One region of the Mesorhizobium delmotii genome, then DNA from elsewhere that is predicted to be linked to it. Evidence: predicted binding sites of a transcription regulator. Region 1 holds the regulator's gene; each other region holds the start of a gene.
The links. Region 1 encodes LexA, which represses DNA repair genes until DNA is damaged. Its sites were predicted from a motif close to TGTTCNNNNTGTGTTCNG; they were not measured.

Region 1 (2,268 bases):
GCCGGCTGGTCCGACTATCGTGCCAACAAGGCCACCGCGCCGCCACAGCGACGGTCAACGATCGCTTTCGTCACGCGAAAACTTGCCGCTGGGACAGGTACCATCGCAATGACCTCCATCATTGCCGGCAGCGCCACCGCACTCTTCGCCATCTGGCACTTCCAGCGCGTCTCGCCGCTCAGCCTGTTCGCCAATCTGGCCGTCATGCCGATCGTCACGGTCGTCATGTTCCTGGCCGTCGTCAGCGCTTTGGCAATGCCGTTCGGCTTCGACGGCCCTTTCCTATACATGATGGGCAAGGGGCTGACGGCCATGATTGCAATATCGGGATGGATCTCCGAGCGGTCGCCGGTCGATGCCGTCGGGCTGATCTCGTTGCAGTCGGTTCTGCTGGTGACGGCCGCCCTGGTCATCGCCACGATGGCAACGACATGGTTGCGGCTTGCGGCACTTCCCTTTGCGCTCGCCGGCCTGCTGACGATTTCCGAGACGCGCACCCCCGACGTGCTGATTTCGGAAGATGCGCATCTGGTGGCGCTGCCGATCGGCGGCGGCGAACTTGCCGTCAACCGGGTGCGCTCGAACGAATTCACCACCGACAACTGGAAACATGCGCTGGTTTCAGCGACCATTGTCGAGCCGGAGACATTCGAAAAAGGAGACGTGCGGTTCGACATCGTCGACCCGGCCGACCTGCCGCCGGGAGCGCCCTTCTACTGCACTGCCGGCCTGTGCCTCGCCCGGCACCAGTCCGGCGCGATCATCGCGCTCGCCGACGACCGCAAATCCGCACGGCCAGCCTGTGCCTTTGCGGATTTGATCGTCATCGATGATGCCACAGCCTATTATAATCCCTGCCGCAATCCGCTGGTTCTCGTCGTCACCAAACGGCAGCTCGCTCGCATGGGCAGTGCCGCCGTCTTTTTCGATCCGCTATCGGCGACGACGCGCGCAGAAATCCAGTTTGCCGTCAGACAGCCCTATAGGCCCTGGCATGAGCAGCGGAGATTTTCGCGCGAGGCAAGGGGCCTGCCGCCATACCGCAGGGCCGAGAAACCCCAAAAGCCTGCCGTTCAGTAACGCCGGATCAGTCCGACGAGCTTGCCTTGCACCTTGACCCGGTCCGGCCCGAAGATGCGCGTCTCGTAGGCCGGATTGGCGGCTTCCAGTGCGATCGAGGCACCTTTGCGGCGGAACCGCTTCAGCGTCGCTTCCTCGTCGTCGACCAAGGCGACGATGATCTCGCCAGGCTGGGCGGTGTCGGCGTTGCGGATGATGACCGTGTCGCCGTCGAAAATGCCGGCCTCGATCATCGAATCACCCTTGACCTCCAGCGCGTAGTGCGTGCCGCCGGTGATCATGTCCGGTGGTACCGAGATCGAATGCGTCTGGTGCTGGATGGCGTCGATCGGCACACCGGCAGCGATGCGGCCCATCACCGGTATGGAGATGGTGGCAACGACGTCGTCGTCATTGCCGGCCGCGGGCATGCGCGAAGGCGCCGGCTTGATCTGTCGTCCGAGGCTGCCCTGCCCAAGGCTGCCCTGAATGACGCTTGGCGAGAATTTGCGCGCCGCATTGAGGCCGGGCGCGATCGAATCGGGCAGGCGCAGCACCTCCAGCGCGCGGGCGCGGTTGGGCAGGCGGCGAATGAAACCGCGCTCCTCCAGTGCAGTGATCAGCCGATGGATCCCCGACTTCGAGGCGAGGTCGAGCGCTTCCTTCATCTCGTCGAACGAGGGCGGAATGCCGCTTTCCTTCAGCCGCTCGTGGATGAACATCAGCAGTTCATGTTGTTTGCGTGTCAGCATCGCGACCCCCAACAGAATCAGAAAAACAAACCCAGAACAAACACTATCTGTTCCAGTTGTGTTCCGCAACCGTTTAAAATTTAATGAATGTGTTGACGTTTTGTTCAGCGTAGCATCAGCACGCTGCACGCGGCGCCCGTCGCGGCTGGGGGAGAGAACGGCTCGCGCACGATCAGCCCGTTGGCGTCGGCCAGCATTTTGAGCATCGAGGAATCCTGGATGCCGAACGGGGTCGCCAGCAGCGTGCCGGCTTCTTCGCTCACCACGGCGCGTACATAGTCCTGCCTGAGATCGTTGGCCGGCATGGCGGCGCCGAGCCGCGCCTGACGCATGTCCTGCCGGAAGGCGCGGCCGCCGAGCCGCGCAAGCAGCGGCGTCAGAAAGAGCTGCGTGCAGACCAGGCTCGCCACCGGATTGCCAGGCAGGCCGATGCAGCGGATGTCACCCAGCCGCCCGA
Region 2 (2,268 bases), on a different contig from region 1:
TCGAGCCGCTGGTGGCAACGTCCTCGATGGGCTTTTACGCGGGATTGCTGCTGTTCGCCTATATCGCGCTGCCGGTGGTGTGGAAAGCCGAGCGGCTTCTTGAGGCCCAAAAGGCCTGAATATTGTGCTGTTACGGCACAGGCGGGCGACGCTTGTTCAAAAAATATCCGCGCCGTTAAGGCTTCATTAAGCTTTACAGGCGTTTACTATGTGCATCCAGTGATCTGGATTCTTACCGAGTGGTTGGAGCCACTTTGTTTGACGCCTCCCTGTTAAACTCCTGAGAGCCGCCTTATCCGCGGCTCTTTTTTTGTCCGCGATCGGATTGCCGGGCGCCTGCGCCGCCGTTAACCGTTTGTTAAACATGTGCTTGCCTTCGCCGGCGGCGAAGCGCATTTTCAAGCCTCGGTCATATAGGGTGCAGGGCGTGACGGCGATGGCGCCGATTCGGCCGGCTGTAAGGCAAGTGCAGGGCGTATCGATGAACGATCTTTCGAAGGGAAGCGCGAAAACCATCAAGCTGGCGGAGCGCCGGGTTTTCTCCCAATCCTTCAAGCCGCTCTACCAGGAAGGGATGGGCCTGGTCGAGCAGGCGGCCGAATATCTGGACGGCAAGGGCCGGGCGGAGGCGAAGAAACTGTCCAGGCTGGCGGCGACGCTCTATGCGGCCGAATCGATGCGACTGACCACGAGGCTGATGCAGGTCGCCTCTTGGCTGCTATTGCAGCGCGCGGCGAATTCCGGCGAGATGACCCGCGATCAGGTTGCTTCCGAAAAATCCAAGGTGCGTCTCGACACCGCTTCCGCCAACAACGATGCCGCAGGCTGGGTCGAACTGCCCAAGGATTTTCTTGACCTCATCGACCGCTCGCTGCGCCTGCAGGCGCTGGTGCGTCGCATGGACGAGGAAATCTACGGCGGCGCCGTGGCCGACGTGTCGCCATCCGGCCGCCGCGTCAATCCGGTTTCCGATCAGATCACGCTGCTGAACACGGCTTTTGCCCGCGGCTGAGAGACTGTTTGGAAACTGTGCTCCGGCGGTATCTGATGGTGTTTTCTGCGCTTACCTACAGCGTCGCGCGTCCTTTGGACGCGCAAAGAACGCTGTAGCACTTTGGTTTTGCGCATGATCCTTTCCGAAAGTCTTTCCGATTTTCGGGGTCATGCGCGGGCTCACGGACCCAAATGTCCGCTCCGCTCCGGTTCTCGAAACCACCACCATATGACTCGCCGGAGCGACTTTCGAAACAGTCTCTTTGGCTCTTCCTGGACGCAGCGGAGCCTGTTTCTGGTTTGTTCACATTTCGCTGGCATCGCTGTCCGCCAAGGGTAGACTTGGCGGATGGGGGAAACGATTCGCATCATCGGTATCGATCCGGGGCTGAGGCGTACCGGCTGGGGCATCGTCGAGAGCCTCGGCAACTCGCTGCGCTTCGTCGCCTCCGGCACGGTGCGTTCCGACGACAAGGCGGCGCTGGCGACGCGGCTTTGCCAGTTGCATGATGGGCTTGCCGAGATCCTGCATACCGCCATGCCGCACGAGGCGGCGGTCGAGCAGACTTTCGTCAACAAGGATGCGGCCGCGACGCTGAAGCTTGGCCAGGCCCGCGGCATCGCCATGCTGGTGCCGGCGCTGGCAGGTCTGGTCGTTGCCGAATATGCGCCCAATGCCGTCAAGAAGGCGGTGATCGGCGTCGGCCATGGCGACAAGAAACAGATCCACATGATGGTCAAGGTGCTGATGCCGAAGGCGACGTTCGACACCGACGATGCCGCCGACGCGCTGGCCATTGCCATCTGCCACGCTCATCACCGGCAGAGTGTTGTCTATAGGATGGCGCTGGCATGAGGGACCACACATGATCGGCAAGCTCAAAGGCACGCTGGACGAGATCGACGAGGATTTCTGCATCATCGACGTGCACGGCGTCGGCTATGTCGCCCACTGCTCGGCGCGCACGCTGGCCGCTTTGCCGGCACCCGGCGAGGCGGTGGTGCTGTTCATCGAGACCTATGTGCGCGAGGATATGCTGCGGCTCTACGGTTTCCAGTCGGTGCTGGAGCGCGAGTGGTTCCGACTGTTGATGAGCAATGTGCAGGGCGTCGGCGCCAAGGTGGCGCTGGCTATTCTGTCGACGCTGGCGCCGGCCGATCTGGCCAATGCCATCGCGCTGCGTGATATTGCCATGGTCAGCCGCGCGCCCGGCGTCGGCAAGAAGGTGGCCGAGCGCATCGTCACCGAACTGAAGAACAAGGCGCCGGCCTTTG
Region 3 (2,268 bases), on a different contig from region 1:
TTTCGGCGACCATGCCTTCGCGCAGAAGAGCGATCGCCTTGCCCGAGACGCTCTGGCCGCTCTTACGCGCCGCCTGCTCGATTTCCCGCTTCAAGGGTTCGGGAATATTTCTGATCAGCATGTCGCTCATCGGCGTCTCCATTCCTGATCTGGAACAGGGCAGAGGGGCGCTGTCCCGCCAATATTCTCGAAAGGTTCAGCATCAAACTGCGCGAGTATCGCCCTATCCCACCAACTTGCCCGGCGTCTTGTCCCTCGCGAGCTTCTTGAACTTCTTCACCACCATGTCGCGCTTCAGCTTCGAGATGTGGTCGATGAACAGAACTCCGTTGAGATGGTCGATTTCGTGCTGCAGGCAAGTCGCCATCAACCCTTCGGCCTCGATCTCCTGCAGCTTGCCGTCGCGATCGAGATATTTCACCCGCACAGCGGCGGGGCGCTCGACCTCGGCATAGTAATCCGGAATCGACAGGCAACCCTCCTCGTAGACCGAGCGCTGATCGGCGCTCTCAAGGATCTCGGGATTGATGAAGACATGCGGCGCCGGCGGCTCGTCTTCCTTGGCGAGGTCGATCACCAGCATGCGCAGCGGCTCGCCGACCTGGATCGCCGCCAGACCGATGCCCGGCGCATCATACATCGTGTCCAGCATGTCATCGGCAAGTTTGCGCAAAGCGGCGTCGACGCGCTCGACCGGTTTCGAAACCTGGCGCAGGACGGGATCGGGAAGGATGATGAGCGGTTTGATCGACATGGCGTCTCACCTAAGACCTCGCACGAAAGGCGTCAACCGGGGCATTTGCAGCGGCGTTCACGTTTTGATCTGTGCCATCAGGCCGAATCATCTATGCTGCCCAATATGAATGACCTGACCACCATCCTGTCCGAACCAATCGCCCGGCTCGGCGCCACCACGATCACGCTCGGCCACGCACTGGCATTCGGCGCGATCCTTTTTCTGGGCCTGTTCGTGGCGCTTGTCGTCGCGCTCTGGCGCTCGGCCAAGGCGCGTGCGGTGGCTGCCGCCGAAGCCGCCGACCACGCCCGTGACGCGGAGGCGCGGATGGCCGGCATTTTGCAAAGCCAGGCCGAGATGCAGGGCCGCATCGGCGCCATCGCCGAAGTGTTCGGAGCGCGGCAGGCCGAACTCACACAATCGATCGGTCAACGCCTCGACGCGATGACCGGCCGTCTCGGCCAGACCATGACCGAGCAGACGAAATCGACGCATGAGAGCCTCGCCAGACTGCAGGAGCGGCTGGCGGTCATCGATACGGCGCAGGGCAACATCCAGTCGCTCGCCGGCCAGGTCGTTCAGCTTCAGGCGATCCTCTCCAACAAGCAGACGCGCGGCGCCTTCGGCCAGTCTCGCATGGAGGCGATCGTCGCCGACGGCCTGCCGCACGGTGCCTACGAATTCCAGGCGACCTTGTCGAACGGCAGCCGGCCCGACTGCCTGGTGAAGATGCCGAATGGCGCGCCCGCACTTGCCATCGACGCCAAGTTTCCGCTGGAAGCCTGGAACGCCATCCGTGCCGCCGAAGGCGTCGATTTGCAGAAGGTCGCAGCCCAAGCGTTTCGGCGCGACATCGAGGTGCACGTCCGCGATATTTCAGAAAAATACCTGATCCAGGGCGAGACGCAGGACACCGCCTTCATGTTCGTGCCGTCGGAATCGGTGTTCGCGGAGATCCACGAGAATTTCGAGGGGATTGTCCACAAGGCGCACCGCGCCCGCATCGTCATCGTCTCGCCGTCGCTGCTGATGCTGTCGATCCAGGTCATCCAGGCGATCCTCAAGGACGCCCGCATGCGCGAACAGGCGCATCTGATCCAGGGCGAAGTCATCCGGCTGATGGAGGATGTCTCGCGCCTCGACGAGCGGGTGCGCAAGCTGCAGAGCCATTTCGGCCAGTCGGCCAAGGATATCGACGATATCCTCGTCTCGACGTCGAAGGTGACCAAGCGCGGCCAGAAGATCGAGGCGCTGGAGTTCGGCGCGCAGCCGACGGAGGGCGACGCCGGATCGGGGGCCAGCGCGAAGGCCGAAGCGGGTGCGCGCGTCGCCGACTCCAAGACCGGTCAGCTGAGACTGAGGGTCGTCGAGGGCGACGACTGAGAGGCTATTGCTCCTCGACGGTCGTCATGCCTTCGAACTCCGGCAGCCAGTGCAGCGCCGAGCGGTGCCATATCTGTTTTCTCGGGATCAGTTGTTCGCGCTGCCGCGCCGTGCCGACTCTGATGCCGTAGACTTTCGGCCCGTCGCCG

Region 2: ruvC (crossover junction endodeoxyribonuclease RuvC) is a predicted target of LexA. The motif match lies at 1,284-1,301, and genes of this name have one in related genera.
Region 3: BQ8482_RS02655 (DNA recombination protein RmuC) is a predicted target of LexA. The motif match lies at 809-826, and genes of this name have one in related genera.

What each region holds. Positions count from the first base shown of each region.
Region 1 covers NZ_FUIG01000002.1:164,119-166,386, forward strand. The annotation lists gene BQ8482_RS00885 (ComEC/Rec2 family competence protein) at 1-1,080, shown strand, start outside; gene lexA (transcriptional repressor LexA) at 1,074-1,811, opposite strand; gene BQ8482_RS00895 (molybdopterin molybdotransferase MoeA) at 1,916-2,268, opposite strand, start outside.
Region 2 covers NZ_FUIG01000043.1:10,578-12,845, forward strand. The annotation lists gene BQ8482_RS25490 (hypothetical protein) at 1-119, shown strand, start outside; gene rcdA (protease adaptor protein RcdA) at 482-1,012, shown strand; gene ruvC (crossover junction endodeoxyribonuclease RuvC) at 1,343-1,849, shown strand; gene ruvA (Holliday junction branch migration protein RuvA) at 1,860-2,268, shown strand, end outside.
Region 3 covers NZ_FUIG01000013.1:254,379-256,646, reverse strand. The annotation lists gene BQ8482_RS02665 (plasmid stabilization protein) at 1-130, opposite strand, end outside; gene def (peptide deformylase) at 224-754, opposite strand; gene BQ8482_RS02655 (DNA recombination protein RmuC) at 860-2,119, shown strand; gene BQ8482_RS02650 (GFA family protein) at 2,124-2,268, opposite strand, start outside.